Catenuloplanes indicus: one gene and its partner. The protein of the gene in region 2 binds, or shares a complex with, the protein of the main gene of each other region. Links are inferred from orthologs where the notes say so. Each region holds a gene or a part of one and is shown on either strand. Other genes may lie near its edges.

The links.
Region 1: J2S42_RS26855 (region 2) and sucB share a complex: the UniProt entries of both Bacillus subtilis proteins name them as parts of the 2-oxoglutarate dehydrogenase (OGDH) complex. The link is inferred for Catenuloplanes indicus from one-to-one orthologs.

The regions. Positions count from the first base shown.
Region 1 is NZ_JAUSUZ010000001.1:2,943,816-2,953,735, reverse strand. The notes cover bases 4,939-7,800. They hold sucB (2-oxoglutarate dehydrogenase, E2 component, dihydrolipoamide succinyltransferase), read right to left. Parts: upstream 7,340-7,800; coding sequence 5,537-7,339; downstream 4,939-5,536. Other genes in these bases: lpdA (dihydrolipoyl dehydrogenase), read right to left, coding at 7,384-7,800; J2S42_RS13155 (TIGR01777 family oxidoreductase), read right to left, coding at 4,939-5,462. In the rest of the region: J2S42_RS13180 (DnaJ domain-containing protein), read left to right, coding at 1-648; lipA (lipoyl synthase), read right to left, coding at 653-1,639; J2S42_RS13170 (ATP-binding protein), read left to right, coding at 2,008-2,979; J2S42_RS13165 (SCO5389 family protein), read left to right, coding at 3,029-3,424; J2S42_RS13160 (LLM class flavin-dependent oxidoreductase), read left to right, coding at 3,424-4,443; more of J2S42_RS13155, read right to left, coding at 4,569-4,938; more of lpdA, read right to left, coding at 7,801-8,811; J2S42_RS13140 (hypothetical protein), read left to right, coding at 8,943-9,266; J2S42_RS13135 (leucyl aminopeptidase), read right to left, coding at 9,336-9,920. UniProt on the Bacillus subtilis protein: E2 component of the 2-oxoglutarate dehydrogenase (OGDH) complex which catalyzes the second step in the conversion of 2-oxoglutarate to succinyl-CoA and CO(2).
Region 2 is NZ_JAUSUZ010000001.1:5,919,968-5,931,328, reverse strand. Bases 3,083-7,385 are described here. They hold J2S42_RS26855 (multifunctional oxoglutarate decarboxylase/oxoglutarate dehydrogenase thiamine pyrophosphate-binding subunit/dihydrolipoyllysine-residue succinyltransferase subunit), read left to right. Parts: upstream 3,083-3,471; coding sequence 3,472-7,185; downstream 7,186-7,385. Also shown: J2S42_RS26875 (DUF4097 family beta strand repeat-containing protein), read right to left, coding at 1-195; J2S42_RS26870 (TetR/AcrR family transcriptional regulator), read right to left, coding at 299-937; J2S42_RS26865 (TIGR03086 family metal-binding protein), read left to right, coding at 1,090-1,842; J2S42_RS26860 (lysophospholipid acyltransferase family protein), read right to left, coding at 1,995-3,062; J2S42_RS26850 (DUF6104 family protein), read left to right, coding at 7,520-7,699; pta (phosphate acetyltransferase), read left to right, coding at 7,884-9,962; J2S42_RS26840 (acetate kinase), read left to right, coding at 9,959-11,056; J2S42_RS26835 (hypothetical protein), read right to left, coding at 11,066-11,248. UniProt on the Bacillus subtilis protein: E1 component of the 2-oxoglutarate dehydrogenase (OGDH) complex which catalyzes the decarboxylation of 2-oxoglutarate, the first step in the conversion of 2-oxoglutarate to succinyl-CoA and CO(2).

The DNA of each region.
Region 1 (9,920 bases), 3.0 Mb from region 2 along the record:
GGCGCGGACGCGCAGCAGATCAAGCGTGCCTGGCGGGCCATGTCCCGGCTGCACCACGCGGACGTCGGCGGCAGCGACAACGTCCAGTCCCTGCTGAACGTCGCCTACGACACGCTCTCCGACCCGGCGCTGCGCGGCGAGTACGACCGGTACCGGCGCACGGTCCTGCTGGTCGGCGCCGCGCCCGCGCCCGAGCCGCCGCCCGAGGCACCGGCGCACCGGCCGCCGAAGGCCTGGCGGTCACCGCCGGTGCAGGAGCCGGACGACGAGCCCGACGGGTGGGACCGCTGGGACGCCGAGGACGCCGCGCAGCACCGCTTCGAGTCCGAGCCGGAGACGCCGCGCCACGAGGCCGCGGCACCGTCCGGCGCATGGTCAGCGCCGCGCCAGGCCGACCCACGCCGTGACTTCGTCTCCACCGCGCGCCCGGTCGGCTACGACAACCTGGCCATCGTCTCGCTGGTGCTGGCCATCGTGTTCGCACCGGCCGCGCTGGTCACCGCGCCGATCGCGCTGTTCCGGATACGGCGTACCGGCGCGCAGGGCCGCGGCTTGGCGATCACCGCGCTCATCCTGGTCGGCGTCCTCACGATCGCGCTCACCAGCGGCTACGTCATCGGCACCCGCGGCCCGGTGATTGCCCGCTGACCGGTCAGGCGACGGCGGCGGAGCGGGCGTCGAGCGCCTGCTTGTAGAGCCGGCCGGCCCGGTACGACGAACGCACGAGCGGCCCGCTCATCACACCGGCGAAACCGATCCGCTCGGCCTCGGCCTGCAGCTCGATGAACTCCTCCGGCTTGACCCAGCGCTCGACCGGGTGGTGCCGCGGCGTCGGCCGCAGGTACTGCGTGATGGTGATCAGCTCGCAGCCGGCCTCGTGCAGGTCGCGCAGTGCCTGGCTGACCTCCTCACGCTCCTCGCCCAGACCCAGGATCAGGTTGGACTTGGTGACCAGCCCGGCCGCGCGGGCCTGGGTGATCACGTCGAGCGAGCGCTCGTAGCGGAACGCGGGCCGGATCCGCTTGAAGATGCGCGGCACGGTCTCCACGTTGTGCGCGAGCACCTCGGGCCGGGCGTCGAAGACCTCGGCGAGCTGCTCCGGGTTCGCGTTGAAGTCCGGGATCAGCAGCTCGACGCCACAGCCCGGCTGGAGCTTGTGGATCTGCCGGACCGTCTCCGCGTACAGCCAGGCACCGCCGTCCGGCAGGTCGTCGCGCGCCACGCCGGTCACGGTCGCGTAGCGCAGGCCCATGGTGGCGACGGACTCGCCGACCCGGCGCGGCTCGTCCGCGTCGAACTCGGCGGGCTTGCCCGTGTCGATCTGGCAGAAGTCGCACCGCCGCGTGCACTGGTCGCCGCCGATGAGGAACGTGGCCTCGCGGTCCTCCCAGCACTCGTAGATGTTGGGACAGCCGGCCTCCTGGCACACGGTGTGCAGGCCCTCGCGCGAGACGAGGCCGCGCAGCTCCGTGTACTCCGGGCCCATCTTGGCCTTGACCTTGATCCACGGTGGCTTGCGTTCGATCGGCGTACTCGCGTTGCGCGCTTCGATGCGCAACATCCGCCGGCCCTCGGGGGCGGGGTGGCTGCTGCTGGGAATCGCGGTCGCCGTCGGCGGCACGGAGCGCTCGATCGTCACGAAACTCAGCCTACGCCGGGCATTGCGCCCTCACAGGTCCACCGCGACGTGGCTCACGCCCGATCGCGTGTGACGGCGCTCACCACAAACGGCAAACAACCGGTTACCCAATGGCAATCTTCGTTCCGGCATCGCAGGCCCGAAAACGAGCGCACAGAAACCGATAAAACCGCACAGAAAAAGTCAGCAGGCCGCACGGTACGGCCGGGAGCTGCCACCCACCGCAACGGCACCGGGGGCACGCGTGGCGCGTCGTGCCACGGCCGGGTGACGGCGCGCTTGACGTGGCTATTGAAAATGACTATCAGTATTGGAGGTAGGTCACGCACTCCGCTTTCAAGTACACATCGTCGTGTAGGGGAAATTTCGTGAAAGTAGCTTTTGTCGGTAAGGGTGGCAGCGGTAAGACCACGCTCGCCGGGCTCTTCGCGCGCCACCTGGCCGCCGCCGGTGCGCCGGTGCTCGCGCTGGACGCCGACATCAACCAGCACCTGGCCGCCGCGCTCGGCGCCACGGACGACGAGGCGGTACTGCTGCCCGCGCTCGGCGACCACCTCGGCGAGATCAAGGAGTACCTGCGCGGCGACAACCCGCGCATCGAGTCGGCGGCCGCGATGGTCAAGACCACGCCGCCCGGCCGCGGCTCCCGGCTGATCGGCGTGGACCGGCCGAACCCGCTCTACGACACGCTGGTCCGCGACGTCAACGGCGTACGGCTCGCGGTGACCGGCCCGTTCGCGTCCGAGGATCTGGGCGTGGCCTGCTACCACTCCAAGGTCGGCGCGGTGGAGCTGCTGCTGAACCACATGGCCGACGGCCCGGGCGAGTATGCGGTGGTGGACATGACCGCGGGCGCGGACTCGTTCGCGTCCGGCCTGTTCACCCGCTTCGACCTGACGTTCCTGGTCTGCGAGCCGACCGTGCGCAGCGTCGGCGTCTACCGGCAGTACACCGGCTACGCCCGGGACTTCGGCGTGCGCGTGAAGGTGATCGGCAACAAGGTCGACGACGCGTCGGACGTGGAGTTCCTGCGTGCCGAGGTCGGCGACGACCTGGTCGGCTGGATCGGCCGGTCCGCGTTCGTGAAGGCGGCGGAGCGCGGCCGGTTCCAGCCGATCGACGTGCTGGAGCCGGAGAACCGCGCGGTGCTGGCGGACATGCGGACCCGGGTGGACGCGTGCGGCAAGGACTGGGCGACCTATGCGCGGCAGGCCGCGGAGTTCCACCGGCGCAACGCGGCCGCGTGGGCCAGTGACCGGGTCGGCGCGGACCTCACGGAGCAGATCGATCCGGATTTCATTATCAATCCCGCAGGCATCGACGTAGCTCTCCGGAGTTAATAGACTCCCGTGGGTAATTGATCCACGGGCAACACGTGAGGAGAACCGTATGTCCCTCGACGTACCCACCGCCCTGCTCGACCGGGTCGAGCGTGGCGAGGTCGTCAACGACGCCGAGTTCGTCGACGTCGTGCGCCAGTCCCTGCCGTACGCCTGGATGATCGTGTCCGAGGTGGCGTCCCGGTCCGCCGCGAGTGACGGCGAGTTCGAGGACCACGCCGTGCCGCCGCCCAGCGAGCAGGAGCGCGGCCAGCTGCTGCGCGCGCTCGCCAGCGACTCGATCCGCGGCGGGCTGGAGCGTCACTTCGGCGTGAAGCTCGCGTTCCAGAACTGCCACCGGGTCGCCGCGTTCAAGCTCTCGGCGGTCGGCGGCGAGACGTACCAGCGGTTCATCTCGCCGACCGCGCAGATCGCCAACCAGAGCCCCGAGCTGCGCGACTGCTGATGGTCCCACCCGATGCCGGGTCGCCGGTCCGCCGGCGGCTCGGCCTCTTCCTGCTCGGCGCGCACGGGCCCGCGTCCATCCCGGTGCTGGCACGCGCGGCCGAGGACGCCGGGCTGGACGACGTGTGGCTGGCCGAGCACCACTTCACCGCGTACGGCACGCTGCCGTCCGCGACCGTGGCGGCCGGGCACGCGCTCGGCGCCACCCGGCGGATCGAGGTCGGCACGGCCGCGTGCGTGCTGCCGGCCCGGCACCCGGTGGCGCTGGGGGAGGAGGCGGCGCTGCTGCACGAGCTCTCCGGCGGGCGCTTCCGGCTCGGCGTGGCGCGCGGCGGGCCGTGGGTGGACCTGGAGGTGTTCGGCACCGGGCTGCCCCGGCGCGACGAGGGCTTCCCCGAATCGCTGGACCTGCTCCGATCGTGGCTCTCCGGTGCGTACCGGGTCGGCTCCGATCGTGATCTTTTCCGGTTTCGCGAGGTCACGGTGTCGCCGCGGGTGACCATGCCGATCTGGGTCGCGGCCACCTCGCCCGGCACCGCGGCCGAGGCGGCCCGGCGCGGCCTGCCGCTGCTGCTCGGCATGCACGCCGATGCCGCGGAGAAGACCGGCATGCTGGCGCACTGGGCGTCGGTGGCGGCCGCGCACGGCCACGACCCGGCGGACGCCGACCACGTGTCGGTGCATCTGGCCCCGGGGCCGGCGCCGCTGCTGGAGTCGCTGCTCGAACGCACTCGCGACTACGTGCGCATCGACGGCTCGCCGCCCGCGCATCGCGACCTGGACGCCTACGCGGCCCGGCTGCGCCGGATCCACGAGACGATCGAGCCCATTCCGGGGGTACGCCGCACGCTGCTCTTCGTCGAGGCCGCCGGTTCGCTCGACGCGGTCCGCGACACGATCTCCCGACTCCGGCCCGAGGCACGCCCGCAGCCGGTTGCGCGTCCTGCGGGGGAGCCGGTTGCGCGGTCCGAGGCCGGGCCTGGCGTGCGGTCCGGAGCGGAGGCGGCCGCGCGGCTTTGAGCCGGCCCGCAGGGGGCCTGATGACCCGCCTGCGGCGCGGTTCTACGGGCCGCCCGCGGCGTGGTTCTGCTGGCGGCCCGTGGCGTGGTTCTGCTGGCGGCCCGTGGCGTGGTTCTGCTGGACGGCTACAGCGCGGCCTTGATCGCGGCCGGCAGTGTCGGGTGCAGCCACGGGTAGCCGGTCCGGTTCAGCACGCCGGGCAGCGACCGGGTGCCGGTCAGGATCTCGGTGGAGAACTCGCCCAGCGCGGCCTGGATCACGAAGCCCGGCACCGGCACGATCGCCGGGCGGTGCAGCGCGGCGGCCAGCTCCCTGGTGAACTCCGCGTTCGTGGCCGGCGCCGGCCCGTTCATGTTGACCGGCCCGGCGATGTCGTCGCGCTCCAGCAGGAATACGGTCGCGCCCACCCAGTCGGCCAGCGACATCCACGGGATGTATTGCCGTCCGCTGCCGATCCGGCCGCCGAGCCCGGCCTTGAACAGCAGCACCAGCGGCTGCAACAGACCGCCGCGCTTGTCCAGCGGCAGCCCGGAGCGCAGGTAGACGACCCGGACACCGGCGTCCTCGGCCGGGCGGGCCGCGGCCTCCCACACCCGGCACAGGTCGGACAGGAAACCCTCGCCGGGCGGTGCGTCCTCCTCCACCGGGGTGTCGCCGGTGTCGCCGTACCAGCCCTTCGCGGAACCGTTCAGCAGGACCTTCGGCCGCTCGCCCTCGGGCAGACCGGCGATCGCGCGGGCCAGCGTGGCTGTGGTGTCCACCCGGCTGCTGCGCAGCTTGCGCTTGTACGACGCGGTCCAGCGCTGGCCGCCGATGCTGGCACCGGCCAGGTTGATCACCGCGTCCACGCCGCGCAGCGCGGCCGGGTCGAGGTGGCCGGACGACGGCTTCCACGGGATCTGATCGCCGTTCTCCGGTGTGCGCCGGACCAGTTGCCGTAGATCGTGCCCGTCCGCCCGCAGGTGCTCGCGCAGTGCCGTACCCAAGAAGCCTGATGCCCCGGCCAGCAGAATCCTCATGGGTACATCTTTCCCGGAAAAGATCGAGGGCGAACCCCGGCACGCGGCCGGGATCCGCCCTCGGATGTGATCTTTTACAGGCCGAGTTCGCCCTCGAAGTTGCCGGCCTCCAGCCGCTCCTTCATGGTGGTGAGGAAGCGGGCCGCGTCCGCGCCGTCCACGATCCGGTGGTCGTAGGAGAGCGCCAGGTACATCATGGAGCGCGGCACGATGATCTCGCCCAGCTCCGGGTCGTCCACGACCACGGCGCGCTTCACGATCGCGCCGGTGCCGAGGATGCCGACCTGCGGCTGGTTGATGATCGGCGTGTCGAACAGCGCGCCGCGGCTGCCCGTGTTGGTCAGCGTGAACGTGCCGCCGGAGATCTCGTCCGGACCGATCTTGTTGTTCCGGGTGCGCTCGGCCACGTCCGCGATGCGCTTGGCCAGGCCGCCCAGGTTCAGGTCACCCGCGTCCTTGATCACCGGGACGATCAGGCCCTTCGGCGTGTCCACCGCGATCGCCAGGTGCTCGGCGTCGAAGTAGGTGACCGTGCCGGCCTCCTGGTCGATCCGCGAGTTCACGGCCGGGTGCTGCTGCAGCGCCTCGACCGTGGCCAGCGCCAGGAACGGCATGAACGACAGCTTCACGCCGTGCCGCTGCTGGAACGCGTCCTTCACCTGGGCCCGCAGCTTCGCGACCTTGGTCATGTCGACCTCGACCACGGTGGTGAGCTGCGCCGAGATCTGCAGCGACTCGACCATGCGCTTCGCGATCGTGGCGCGGGTGCGGGTCATCTTCTCGGTGCGGCCACGCAGCGGGCTCGGCGCCGGCTTCGCGGCCGGTGCCTTGCCGCTCTCGCTCTTGGCCGGCGCGGCGGCCGGTGCGGGCGTGGCGGCCGCCGCCTTCGCCTTCTCGGCGGCGTCGAGCACGTCCTGCTTGCGGATGCGGCCACCGACGCCGGTGCCGGTCAGCGAGCCGAGGTTGACGTTGTGCTCCGCGGCCAGCTTGCGGACCAGCGGGGTCACGTAGGCGGCCTCGCCCTCCTCGACCGCGCCGTTGGCGGAGACGGCCGGGGCCGGCTTCGACTCCACCTTCGGGGCCTCGGCCTGCTTGGGAGCCTCCGCCTTGGGCGCCGCGGCGGGCGTGGAGGCGGGGGCCTCGGCGGCCGGGGACGGCGTCGCGTACGACTCGGCGGCCGGCTGGGCCGGAGCGGCCGGGCCGGGCTCCGGGGCCTTCTCCGTCTTCGGCGCGGCACCACCGGCGGCGCCGATCACGGCCAGGGCCGCGCCGACCTCCGCGGTGTCGTCCTGCTGGACCTTGATCTCCAGCAGCGTGCCGGCGGCCGGCGACGGGATCTCGGTGTCGACCTTGTCGGTGGAGACCTCGAGCAGCGGCTCGTCGACCTCGACCGTGTCGCCGACCTCCTTGAGCCAGCGGGTGACCGTGCCCTCGGTGACGCTCTCACCCAGCGCCGGCATGGTCACGACCGTGCCCTCGGCGTCGCCCCCGCTCGCGCCGGAGCCCGACGACGGCGCCGGGGTCTCCAGGTTCTCCGGGGTGTCCTCCGAGGTGGACTGCTCGGTGCGCGCCTCGACGGCCGCGTCGTCCGTGTCCTGCTGCCCGGCGTCCGGCGCCGGCGCCGCGGCGGGGGCGTCACCCTCGCCACCGATGACCGCCAGCTCGCTGCCGACCTCGGCGGTCTCGTCCTCGTTCACCAGGATGCTGGTCAGCACGCCGGACGCGGGGGACGGGATCTCGGTGTCGACCTTGTCGGTGGAGACCTCGAGCAGCGGCTCGTCCGCCTCGACCGTGTCGCCGACCTGCTTCAGCCAGCGCGTGACGGTGCCCTCGGTGACGCTCTCGCCGAGCCGGGGCATGGTGACCGATACCGGCATGTCTCAAGACTCCTTAACAAGCAACCGCAACGGTATGTTCACAATCAGGCGTGTGCGTGCAGCGGCTTGCCCGCCAGGGCCAGGTGTGCCTCGCCCAGCGCCTCGTTCTGGGTGGGGTGCGCGTGGACGAGCTGAGCCACCTCGCCCGGGAACGCCTCCCAGTTGTAGATCAGCTGCGCCTCGCCGATCAGCTCACCGACGCGCGCACCGACCATGTGGACGCCGACGACCGGGCCGTCCTCCACACCCACCAGCTTGATGAAGCCGGTGGTCTTGAGGATCTGGCTCTTGCCGTTGCCGCCCAGGTTGTAGTTGTAGGTCTTCACCTTGTCGCCGTACTGCTCGCGGGCCTTCGCCTCGGTCAGGCCGACGGACGCGATCTCCGGGTTGGAGTAGGTGACCCGCGGGATGCCCAGCTCGTCGATGACCGCCGGGTTCTGGCCCGCGATTTCCTCGGCGACGAAGATGCCCTGCTGGAAGCCGCGGTGCGCGAGCTGCAGGCCGGGCACGATGTCGCCGACCGCGAACACGTTCGGCACGTTGGTGCGCAGGCGCTCGTCGGTGAGGACGAAGCCGCGCTCCATCTTGATGCCCTGCTCCTCGTAGCCCAGGCCCTGGGTGCGCGGGCCGCGGCCGACCGCGACCAGCAGCAGCTCGGCCTCGACGACCTCGCCGCCCTGGATGGTGGCGCGTACCCCGTTCTCGGTCTTCTCGACCTTCTCGAACGGCTTGCCGACCTTGAAGTTGATCTTCCGCTTGCGGAACGCGCGCTCGACCGCCTTGGAGACCTCCGCGTCCTCCGCGGCGACCAGGCGGGGCAGCGCCTCGATGATGGTGACCTCGGCGCCGAACGAGCTCCACACGCTGGCGAACTCGACGCCGATCACGCCGCCGCCGAGCACGATCACCGACTTGGGCACGCGGTCCAGCTTCAGCGCGTGCTCGCTGGTGATGATCTTCTCGCCGTCCACGTCCAGGCCGGGCAGGCTACGGGAGAACGAGCCGGAGGCCAGCACGACGTTGCGGCCGACGTAGCGGTTGCCGTTCACCTCGACCGTGTTCGGCGCGACGAGCTTGCCCTCGCCCTCGACCACGGTGATCGACTTGTTGCCGTTCAGCATGCCGGACAGGCCCTTGTACAGCCGGGAGATGACACCGTCCTTGTACGAGTTCACCCCGGCCATGTCGATGCCGTGGAACTCGGCCTTCACGCCGAACTGCTCGGACTCGCGGGTCTCGTCCGCGACCTCGGCCGCGTGCAGCAGCGCCTTCGTCGGGATGCAGCCGACGTGCAGGCAGGTGCCGCCCAGCTTGTCCTTCTCGATCAGGGCCACGGTCAGGCCCAGCTGAACCGCGCGGAGCGCCGTGGCGTAGCCACCGCTGCCGGCGCCGAGAATGACGATGTCGAAGGTTTCGCCGTTCGGCTGGCTCACAGTCAACTCCCAAGTCGCGTCGCTGCATACGACGGTCACACTGTCGTAACGTGCATGGTGCCGTGCCCATCCTGTCACTTGTGGAAGGGGCCCGCGTAGGGAGGTGCCCAGGAACACGTCCCGTGGCAGTACCCTTGCCGTGACGGTTGCGGATATGGGGGACGAACACGGTGGCCTGGTTCAGGCGGCAGAAGAAGGCGAGTGGAGGCTCGGTCGCCCGCGCGGCGCACAACGAAGCCCTGGAGCACCTCACGGCTTTCGTGACCTCGCGAACCGGTGTCGAGGTCTTCATCGAGCCGAAGACGACCGTGACCGAGACCACGGTCATTCTCATAGCTCACGACGGCGAGTGGACCCGCCGGCGCGTCGACTCACCGGAGGGCGCCCGCCGGTTCGCCCACAGGATGGCGATTCCCGTCTACGACATCCAGCTGGTCGGCTATCCACAGCGAATGCGCGATTACAACGAGCGTCGCAAGCGCGCGTCCTCATAGAAAATCTACCGCCGATCAGGGCGTCCCGGTGACGGGACGCCCTGATTCGCTTTCCGGCTGATTCGTTTCCTAGCCGTTCGCGACGACGTCGTCGATCAGCGCGACCAGCGTGCGCACCGGCACGCCGGTGCCGCCCTTGGTCCAGTAACCGGTCGGCTCGCCGGTGTGGTAGCTCGGGCCCGCGATGTCGATGTGCGCCCAGGCCACGTCCTCGGTGACGAACTCGCGCAGGAACACGCCGCCCTGCAGCATGTGCCCGGCCCGGTCCATCCCGGCATTGACCTGCGAGATGTCCGCGACGTCGGAGTCCATGCCCTTGCGCACGTCGTCCGGCAGCGGCATCGGCCAGGCCGGCTCGCCGACCAGCTCGCCCGCGACCTTGACCCGCTCCAGCAGCTCCGGCGTGCCCATCACCCCGGCGATCCGCTTGCCCAGCGCGATCACCTGGCCACCGGTCAGCGTGGACGTCTCGAACAGGTAGTCGGTGCCGTCCGCGCAGGCCCGCGCCATCGCGTCGCCGAGCACCATGCGGCCCTCGGCGTCGGTGTTCAGCACCTCGACCCGCTTGCCGTTGAACATCGTGATCACGTCACCCGGGCGGTACGCCGAACCGGACGGCATGTTCTCCGCGATCGCCAGATAACCGGTCACCGG
Region 2 (11,361 bases):
CTCCTGACGCACGCGAAGCACCCCGCCCTCCAGCTCGACCTGGACCGCACGGCCGCCGACCTTCGACACCTCGATTCGGGCGGGGCCGTCCGCGCCGATCACGGTTAGCCGCCCCACCAGCAGGCTGACCTCCAGCCGACGCACGTCCGCCGCACAGGTGATCTTCGAGGGTTCGTGGATCGTCCAGCTCGCCATGTCGGCCCCCAGTGCGTGCTCGGCTTCGTGTCGCCAGCCTACGCGATACATCGCGATATAACTAGGGCGCCACGAGTCGACGGTGCACGGCCGTTGGCGATCTTCAACCCTCCGGCCGCCAGCGGCTCAGCTCGCCGGGCTGCGGGGCGGGGCCGGGCAGGGACGGGTCGCCCGGGCCGGCCAAGCCCTGGATCAGCAGCGCAAGGTGCCGGCGCCGGAGCTGAACGGTCCGGACGGCGTCGGCCACACGGATCGCGGCACAGCCCTCCAGCACCAATGCCAGGTCCTCCGGCGTCACGTCCGCCCGGAGCCGCCCACCCGCCTGCGCGCGCTGCACGAGCCGCGCGGCCAGCTCGCCGGCCCTCGCAGCAGCCTCCCGCAGCTCGGCGGTGGGCGTGAAGGCGCCGGCCAGACGCTCCGTCAGCGAATGCACGTCGGCGTCGACCACCCGACCCAGGAAGGCGACCAGGGCAGCCCAGCCATCCGGCTCCGCCTCGGCCTCCTCAGCCTCGAGGATGAAGCGGTGCAGGCCGCTCAGGCACAGCTGCCGCAGTAGGTCCTCCTTGCCCGCATAGCGCCGGTAGAGCGCGCTGATGCCGACACCCGCACGGCCGGCGACCGCGGAGATGGGGGCGCTCGGGTCGTTCACGAACACGTCCCGCGCCGCGGTGAGGATCACCTCGTCGTTGCGCTTGGCGTGCCCCCGCCGACCGGAAAGGCCACGGCTGGATTCTTCCGTCACGACATCACTCTAGCACTGGAACGGATCATTCCGCTCCGCTATGCTCGGGCGGAACAAAGGATTCCGTTCCAGCGCGGTTCGGTGTCGCGCCAGCACGAACCCTGGACACGCCAGTTACGAAGCTTCACTGCGCCAGCACAGAAGGGGAGACGATGAGCGACCTGAAGCTGAGCACATCCGCACGGAGCGCCGCCGGGCTGCCGAGCGAGCCTCCTCCGGAGGAGATACCGCCCGAAGCGGCGTCGGTGCGGGCGCCGGTCCGCTGGCGGGAGGTGCTGGCGGACGCGCATTCCGCACTCCGGTTCGCGGTCAAAGGCGTGCCGGTGGGCGGCTGGAGTCTGCCGACGCCGTGCGCGGAGTGGACCGTCGGGCAGGTCCTGCGGCACACGCTGGGCAACCAGGCACGGTTCGCCGCCACCATCAGTGGGGGCCTCTGGCCGCCTGAGGATCCCTACGCGCCGAGCGAAGCACCGCTGACCGACCCACTGGGGGCAACCATGGAGGTGATCGCGCTGGCTCGCGCCGCGTTCACGACCGTGCCCGACTCCGTGCCGGCGGTGCCGACGCCACTGCCGGCCGGTCCGCTGCCTCCCTGGCTGGCCGCCGGGGCCTGCGCGCTCGACGCCGCGATTCATGCGTGGGACATCGCGGTCGCCACCCGGCAGTCGTCACCACTCACCCCCGAGATCGCCTATTCACTGCTCCTGGTCTCGACCGAGCTCGTCGAGCCGCTCCGCCCCTACGGCGCATTCGCATCACCCTTCGACCCGATCGAGGAGGCCCGCGCGCTCGGCAGCGCCTACACCGGCGAGCTGGCCGACGACGACGCTTCTTCCGTACTTCGCTATCTGGGCCGCAACCCGATCTGGAGCCCTCCGTCCGGCCTCCACGACAACATCGCCTGAACCGCAAACGGGAACCTGCTTCATATATCCGCGCCCGGCCGCTGGCGCATACCCGCGTATCGCAGCCACCCGGCCCGCGCCGGGCAGCGCGGCCGGATGCGGCAAACCTCCGGGCCGCATCGGTGCGGCGCCGGAGGCTTGGTCGGGTGAAATCAGGCGGCGAGGTCCAAGCGGCCATGTACCGGCGCAGGCGCGGATGCCGCGCTCGACGCGGGAAGCGAGGACGGAGCCAAGGCCGAAGCCGGATCCGGCATCGGGGCCGGAACCGGGGCCGAGGCCGGGGCCGGGGCAGGGGCCGGAACCGAGGTTGGGCGGCGGTAGGGGCGGACGACGCCCTCGGCGGCGCGGGCCAGGACACGGCGGTTTGCGTCGAGGTCGGGGTGCAGAGCCGGTTCGATCGTGACCACGGCGGTCAGGTCGCGGATTGCGATCACGCGGATGGCGCACGCGAAGAGGCTTTCGGCGGAGAGGAAGGTGGCGATGGTGCTGTCCGGGCCGGTTCGGCCCTCGCGGTAGCCGAGGCGGATCGGGACGACGGCGGCGTGGGCGTCGACGGCGGCCTGGAACACCGCGGGGCGCCAGCGTCCGGTGAGGGAGTTGTCGGCGCGGTGGCCGGGGCCGGTGGAGCGGCCGCAGCCGGTGGTGCCGGCCGGGAAGACGGCGACGAGGTCGTCCTTGCGCAGTGCGTCGGTGATCCGGGCGACGGTGGTGGGCAGCGTCCGGGGGTGCCGACGGTCGATGAAGATGGTGCCGGCCAGGGTGGCCAGCACGCCGATCACCGGCCAGTGGCGGATGTCGTGCTTGGCGGTCATCCGGGCCGGGGAGACGGCCAGCAGTGCAACCGTGTCCAGCCAGGAGTTGTGGTTGGCGACCAGGAGTGCACGGCGGCGGGGCACGAAGCCGGCGCCGCGGATGACGAGGCGGACGCCGGCGGCGGCGAGCACGGCGCGGGCCCACCAGCGGCCGGCGGCCTGCCGGCCGGTGCCGGTCAGGAACGGGAGGAGGGGCAGGAGTGCGAGACCACCGATCAGCGCGCCGGCCAGCGTCACGGCACGGACGGCCTGACGCGGGACGGAGACGCGCCGGTGGAAGCCTCGGACGGGCAGACAGCCGCTGTCGCAGTTGGACCGGGGCTGAGCGAGCGGGGCGGGCAGCGACGGGCGCCAGGGCGGCACGACGGCCGGTCCGGGAAGGACGCCCGACGGGTCAACGGTGTCCATGTTCACTGTGTAAGGGGGTGATGCCTCAGCGGCGTGTCGGGAGCCCCGGATCCCGATGTCAAGCACGTGAACGATGCATGCAGGCAAGATCACTCACGGGTGTGACTCTGTGTCATCGCTCAGGAGGCGGGCGGGAAGACTGCCGGGCAAACCGCTCGGCGACCGGAAAACCATGCTGAGCAGCACCTGCAGGCACATGAATCGCCCGGCCGCAACGTAACGTGCACGCAGGGCCGAAAGACCCCAATGCTGTGAATCTCGACACGGACGGACGTCGACGACAAGGTGCCGAATCACACGGCGTAGCCTGGAAACCGAAGTCTGACCCCACGTCAGCTCGCGGCAGTCAACGAATGCCTGTCACCTACCGCGACACAGACAAACCGCTCTGAAAGAGGCGATACCGGCCGTGTCGACCCAGCAAACTTCGCAGGACAATCCCCTGGCGGGCTTCGGCCCCAACGAGTGGATCGTCGAAGAGATGTACCAGCGGTACCTCGCCGATCCGACGAGCGTGGATTCCGCATGGCACGACTTCTTCGCTGATTACAAGCCGGCGGCGGATGCTGGTTCGATCGCGACGCCGACGGAGGCCACCGCGGCCGCCGGAGCCTCGTCGGCCGCCCGCGTGGGCACCGACGCACCCGCGGCCGCGAAGGACGCTGCCAAGGCCGCCGCCACGCCGGCCGCGAAGCCGCAGCCCCAGCCGGCGCCGCAGGCCAAGGCCGCCGCGCCCGCGGCCAAGGCGAAGCCGAAGAAGGAGCCGGTCAAGGTCACCCCCGGCACCGCACCGCTGCGCGGCATCGCCGCCAAGATCGTGCAGAACATGGAGGCGTCACTGGCGGTCCCGACCGCCACCAGCGTCCGCGCGGTCCCGGCGAAGCTGCTGGTGGACAACCGCATCGTGATCAACAACCACCTCGCGCGCGGCCGGGGCGGCAAGGTCAGCTTCACGCATCTGATCGGCTATGCACTGGTCAAGGCGCTGGCGCTGCACCCGGAGATGAACAACAACTACGTCGAGACCAACGGCAAGCCCACGATCGTCACGCCGGAGCACGTCAACCTCGGCATCGCGATCGACCTGGCCAAGCCGGACGGGTCCCGCTCACTGGTCGTACCGAGCGTCAAGGGCTGCGAGAACCTCGACTTCCGCGGTTTCTGGCAGGCGTACGAGGAGATCGTCCGCCGCGCGCGCCGCAACGAGCTGACGATGGAAGACCACTCCGGCGCCACCGTCTCGCTGACCAACCCGGGCGGCATCGGCACCGTGCACTCCATGCCGCGCCTCACGGTCGGCCAGGGCGCGATCATCGGTGTCGGCGCGATGGAGTACCCCGCGCCGTACGCCGGAATGTCCGATGAGACCCTCACTGACCTGGGCGTCAGCAAGGTCATCACGCTGACCAGCACCTATGACCACCGGATTATCCAGGGTGCGCAGTCCGGCGAGTTCCTGAAGGTCATGCACGAGCTGCTGCTCGGTGAGCACGGCTTCTACGACGAGATCTTCACGGCGCTGCGCGTGCCGTACGAGCCGGTCCGCTGGGTGCGCGACGTCGCCCGTACGTCCGAGGGCCAGATCGACAAGGCGGCGCGCGTCGTCGAGCTGATCCACGCGTACCGGGTGCGCGGTCACCTGATGGCGGACACCGACCCGCTGGAGTTCGAGATCCGCCGGCACCCGGACCTCGACGTACTCGAGCACGGCCTGACGCTGTGGGACCTGGACCGGACGTTCCCGGTCGGCGGCTTCGCCGGCAAACAGAAGATGAAGCTCCGCGACGTGCTCGGTGTGCTGCGCGACTCGTACTGCCGCCGCGTCGGCATCGAGTACATGCACATCATGGACCCGGAGGAGCGCCGCTGGATCCAGGACCGCATCGAGATCAAGTACGAGAAGCCGTCGCCGGAGGAGCAGAAGCACATCCTCAACCGGCTGAACGCGGCCGAGGCGTTCGAGACGTTCCTGCAGACGAAGTTCGTCGGTCAGAAGCGGTTCTCGCTGGAGGGCGGCGAGTCGCTGATCCCGCTGCTCGACGAGGTCCTGCAGGCCTCCGCGGAGAGCCAGCTGGACGAGGTCGTGATCGGCATGGCGCACCGTGGCCGGCTGAACGTGCTGGCCAACATCGTCGGCAAGCCGTACGAGAAGATCTTCTCCGAGTTCGAGGGCCACCTGGACCCGAAGTCGGCGCACGGCTCCGGCGACGTGAAGTACCACCTGGGCATGACCGGCAAGTTCACCACGCCGGACGGTGAGTACGGCACCACGGTCAGTGTCACGGCGAACCCGTCGCACCTGGAGGCCGTGGACCCGGTGCTGGAGGGCATCGTCCGCGCCAAGCAGGACCGGCTCAACCTCGGCCTGGAGGGCTACACGGTTCTGCCGCTGATGGTGCACGGTGACGCCGCGTTCGCCGGCCAGGGCGTGGTGGCGGAGACGCTGAACCTCTCCCAGCTGCGCGGTTACCGTACCGGTGGCACCGTGCACGTGGTCGTCAACAACCAGGTCGGCTTCACCACCGCGCCGGAGTACAGCCGGTCCTCGCTCTACAGCACGGACGTGGCCCGGATGATCCAGGCCCCGATCTTCCACGTGAACGGCGACGACCCCGAGGCCGTGGTCCGGGTCGCGCGGCTGGCGTTCGAGTACCGCCAGACGTTCAACAAGGACGTGGTGATCGACCTGGTCTGCTACCGGCGCCGCGGTCACAACGAGGGCGACGACCCGTCGATGACCAACCCGCTGATGTACGCGATCATCGACAACAAGCGCAGCGTCCGGAAGGCGTACACCGAGGAGCTGATCGGCCGCGGCGACATCACGGTCGCGGACGCGGAGGAGCAGCTGCGCGACTACCAGGGCCAGCTGGAGCAGGTCTTCAAGGCCACCCGCGACGCGAACACGTCGTCGTCCGGCCGGCGGGCGCGCGTCGCCGTGCAGGAGCCGGAGCCGGTGGTGGAGACCGCGATCGACGCGGAGACCGTGGCCCGGATCGGTCAGGCACACATCGACCTGCCCGAGGGCTTCACGCCGCACAAGCGGGTCCAGCAGCTGCTCGACCGGCGCGCCAAGATGGCCCGCGAGGGCAACATCGACTGGGGCTTCGGCGAGATCATCGCGTTCGGTTCACTGCTCACCCAGGGCGTGACGGTCCGTCTGTCCGGACAGGACTCGCGGCGCGGCACGTTCGTGCAGCGGCACGCCGCCGTGGTGGACGGCCGCACCGGCGCGGACTTCCTGCCGATCAGCCAGCTCGCCGCCGGCCAGGCCCGGTTCTTCGCGCACGATTCGCTGCTCAGCGAGTACGCGGCGATGGGCTTCGAGTACGGCTACTCGGTCGAGAACACCGAGGCGCTGGTGCTCTGGGAGGCGCAGTTCGGCGACTTCGCGAACGGTGCCCAGTCGATCGCGGACGAGTTCATCTCGTCCGGCGAGGTCAAGTGGGGCCAGCAGTCCGCGGTGACGCTGCTGCTGCCGCACGGCCACGAGGGCCAGGGGCCGGACCACACGTCCGGCCGCCCGGAGCGCTGGCTGCAGCTGGCCGCGGAGGACAACATCCGGGTGGCGAACCCGACCACTCCGGCGAACCACTTCCACCTGCTGCGCCGCCAGGCGCTGTCGCCGAAGCGGAAGCCGCTGATCGTCTTCACGCCCAAGTCGCTGCTGCGCCACAAGCTGTGCGTGTCGTCCGTCGCGGACTTCACCAGCGGCACGTTCCAGACCGTGATCGGCGACGCCGGAATCGCGGACGCGTCGGCCGTGAAGCGCGTGCTGTTCTGCAGCGGCAAGGTCTACTACGACCTGGTCCAGGCGCGGGCGGAGCGGAAGATCACCGACACGGCCATCGTCCGGATGGAGCAGCTCTACCCGCTGCCGGTCGAGGAGCTGAAGGCGGAGCTGGCGAAGTACCCGAACGCGGAGGACTTCGCCTGGGTCCAGGAGGAGCCGGCCAACCAGGGCGCGTGGAGCTTCATCGCACTGAACCTGCTGGAGCACCTCGACGGCCTGCGCCTGCGCCGCATCTCCCGCCCGGCCGCGGCCGCACCGGCGGTCGGTTCGGCGAAGCTGCACGAGGCCGAGCAGACCGCGCTCATCGAGGCGTCCCTGCCCCGCCCGTAAGACCGCAAGCCCTGCGGGCCTAGGAGCGCAAGCTCCAGGCTCGCAGGGCGCGAGGTTCACAGGGCCGCGAAGCTCGCAGGACCGCAAGGCTCGCAGGACCCTAAGGCTCGCAGGGCGCGAGGCTCGTGGGACCGCAAAGTCCGGCACGGCCTGAAAGAACGCAAGTCCGCGGGCCTCAGTCCGAAAGCTCCACAACCGCAAAGCCGCAAGGCCGTAAGACCGCACACCCGCAAGACCTCGAGGCCCAGCACCATCAAAGCCGCCACGGTTACGAACACCGCTCCCCGCCACCCGCCCCGGCGGCGGGGAGCACCGCATGAGGAGCAGGAAGAGCATGTACTTCACCGATCGCGGCATCGAGGAGCTGACCGAACGCCGTGGCGAGGAGCAGGTCACGATCGAGTGGGTCGCCGAGCGCATGCGCGATTTCGTCGACCTCAACCCCGAGTTCGAGACCCCGATCGAGCGCCTCGCCACCTGGCTCGCCCGCCTGGACGACCCGGACGACGAGTAACCGGACGACGAGTAACCGGACGCCGAGTAACCGGACGACGAGCACACCGGCAAAGAGCACACCCGGCGACGAGCACACCGGCCGGCGAGCTGACCCGAACCCCAGGTGATCAACGTCCCCCGTGACGTTGATCAAGGTACAAAGACCTGGGTGTTCCCCGGCTCACCACGGGTAGGTTGAGCCCGTGGGGCGAAGCGTCTACATTGCCGGGCTCGGACCCGGCGGCGGAAAGTCAACGATCGCGCTCGGCCTGGCCGAGCTCCTCTCCCGGCAGACGCCGCGGGTCGGCGTGTTCCGGCCGCTGGTGGCGACCCGGGGCGAGGCCGACCCGATGCTCGCGCTGCTGCGTGAGCGGTACCGGATAGACCGGCCGTACGAGGAGCTGTTCGGCACCACGTTCGCGGAGGCCTCGGCGATGGTGGCGGCCGGCCACCGCGAGGAGCTGATCTCGCGCGTGGTCGACCGCTACCGCGCGCTGGAGCGGCACTTCGACGCGGTCGTGGTGATCGGCAGTGACTTCGACGACAGCGGCGAGCCGGGTCCGGGGCTGCCCCGCGAGTTCGCGTTCAACGTGCGGCTGGCGACCGAGTTCGGCAGCGTGGTGATCCCGGTCGTCGACGGCCGGGACGCGGATGCCGTCGAGGTCGCCTCCGCGGCCCGCGGCGCGTACCACAGCGTGCAGGACCTGGGCGCCACCGTGCTCGCGGTGATCGCGAACCGGGTGCCGGCCGGCACCGCCGCGCCCGAGGACCAGACCGTCCCGACGTACGTCATTCCCGAGGTGCCGACGATCTCCGCGCCGACCGTGGCCGAGCTGGCCGAGGCGCTCGGCGCGGAGGTGCTCAGCGGTGACGCGAAGGCGCTCGACCGGGACGTGCTGGACCTGGTGGTCGGCGCGGCTCACGTACCGGTGCTGCTTGATCATTTGACCGACGGCTGTCTGATGATCACTCCTGGGGATCGGGCCGACCTGCTGGTGGCCGCAGCCGCGGCGCACGCGGCAGGGGAGGTGTCGGTGGCCGGCCTGGTGCTGACGCTGGGTGAGCGCCCGGACGCCCGGGTCGCGCGGTTGATCGAGAGCCTGCACAGCGGCCTGGCGGTGCTGTCCGTGAAGACCGACAGCTTCCACACGATCGCGGCCGCCAGCCGGATCGAGGCGGGCCTGAACGGCCGCAACCCGCGCAAGGTGCAGGCCGCGATCGGCGCGTTCGAGTCCACGGTGGACACCGAGGAACTGCTCCGCCGGCTGGACGTCACGCGCAGCGCCCGGGTCACGCCGATGATGTTCGAGTACGACCTGATCGACCGCGCCCGCGCGGACCGGCGGCGGCTGGTGCTCCCGGAGGGCACCGAGGAGCGGATCCTGCGCGCGACCGAGATCCTGCTGCGCCGTGGCGTGGCCGACCTGACGCTGCTCGGCGACCCGGACGAGATCACCCGCAAGGCCCGTGAGCTCGGGCTCGACATCGGCCGAGCCGAACTGCACAACCCCGCGACCAGCGAGTGGGCCGAAGAGTTCGCCGAGACGTACGCGGAGATCCGCAAGCACCGCGCGATGACGCTGGAGCTGGCCCGCGACGTGGTCCGGGACGTCAGCTACTTCGGCACGATGATGGTGCACACCGGGCGTGCGGACGGCATGGTCTCCGGCGCCACGCACACCACCGCGGCCACGATCCGCCCGGCGTTCGAGATCATCAAGACCGTTCCGGGCGTCTCCGTGGCGTCCAGCGTGTTCTTCATGCTGCTGGCCGACCGGGTGCTGGTCTACGGCGACTGCGCGGTCAACCCGGACCCGAACGCGGAACAGCTGGCCGACATCGCGCTCTCCTCCGCGGAGACCGCGGCCCGGTTCGGCATCGAGCCGCGGGTGGCGATGCTGTCCTACTCGACCGGCACGTCCGGGGCCGGTGCGGACGTGGAGAAGGTCGCGGCCGCCACCCGGATCGTCCGCGAGCGCCGACCGGACCTGCCGGTGGAGGGGCCGATCCAGTACGACGCCGCGATCGACCCGGGCGTGGCGGCCACGAAGCTGCCGGACAGCACGGTCGCGGGCAAGGCCACGGTCTTCGTCTTCCCGGACCTGAACACCGGCAACAACACGTACAAGGCGGTTCAGCGCTCGGCGAACGCGGTCGCGGTCGGCCCGGTCATGCAGGCGCTGCGCCGCCCGGTGAACGACCTCTCCCGGGGCGCCACCGTCAAGGACATCGTCAACACGGTCGCGATCACCGCGATCCAGGCCGCCGGAGAGTCGAAGTGACCCGCGTACTCGTGCTCAACACCGGATCCTCCTCGCTGAAGTACCGACTCTTCGACGGCGGCACCACGGTCGCCAAGGGGCTCGTGGAGGAGATCGATGATCACCGGACGGCGCTGCAGGACGTGTTCCGGAGCGACGAACTCGGGCACCTCGACGCGGTCGGCCACCGCGTGGTGCACGGCGGCCCGGACTTCACCGCGCCCACGCTGATCGACGACGACGTGGTCCGCGCGATCGAGCGGCTGATCCCGCTGGCGCCGCTGCACAACCCGGCGAACCTGACCGGCATCGAGACCGCGCGCAAGCTGCTGCCGGACGTACCGCAGGTTGCGGTGTTCGACACCGCGTTCCACAGCACGCTGCCACCGGCGGCCGCGACCTACGCGATCGACGCGGAGACCGCGCGGCAGCACCGGATCCGCCGGTACGGCTTTCACGGCACATCGCACGCGTACGTCTCACGCCGCACCGCCGCGCTGCTCGGCCGGACCCCGGAGAGCACCAACGTGATCACGCTGCATCTCGGCAACGGCGCAAGCGCGGCCGCGGTCGAGGGCGGCCGCAGCGTCGCCACCTCGATGGGACTCTCCCCGTTGGAAGGTCTGGTGATGGGCACGCGCAGCGGCAGCCTGGACCCCGCGATCATCTTCCACCTGCACCGGGTCGGCGGCATGTCGCTGGACGAGATCGACGAGCTGCTGAACAAGCGGAGCGGCATGCGCGGCCTGGCCGGCGTCAGCGACATGCGGGAGGTCGAGGCACGCCGGGCGGGCGGTGACGAGGCGGCCACGCTCGCGTTCGACGTCTACACGCGACGGATCAAGGAGATGGTGGGCGCGTACTACGCGGTGCTGGGCCGGGTGGACGCGATCACGTTCACCGCGGGCGTCGGCGAGAACTCGGCGACGGTGCGGGCGGCCGCGCTGGCCGGACTGACCGGGCTCGGCATCGAGGTGGACGCGGACCGGAACGCCGCGCCGGAGCGCGGCGAACGGATCGTCTCGACCGAGGCGTCACGGGTCGTGGTGTGCGTGGTGCCGACCGACGAGGAACTCGAGATCGCCACGCAGGCCCGCGCCGTTCTCGGCGGCTGACCGGGGAACCTACAGAACGAAGAAGAGCACGACCGCCACGACGGCGACCGCCGCCACCACCCCGCCGATGATCAGCGGAAGGTTGCTGGACGTGGCGGGAGCCGCCTCGGCCTGCTGCTCCTGCTCCTGACGGTTCATGTAGGCCCGGAACGCCATGGTGCTGCCGCTCGGGTCCTCGTACTCATCTGCCATGCCCCGACGATAGCGAAGCGCTACGACATTCACGCACAGCCGTACGCCTAGCCGACACGTGGTCGGAAAAAGCACTCCATGGGGCACATTTCCATCGAGTTACGTCACATTTA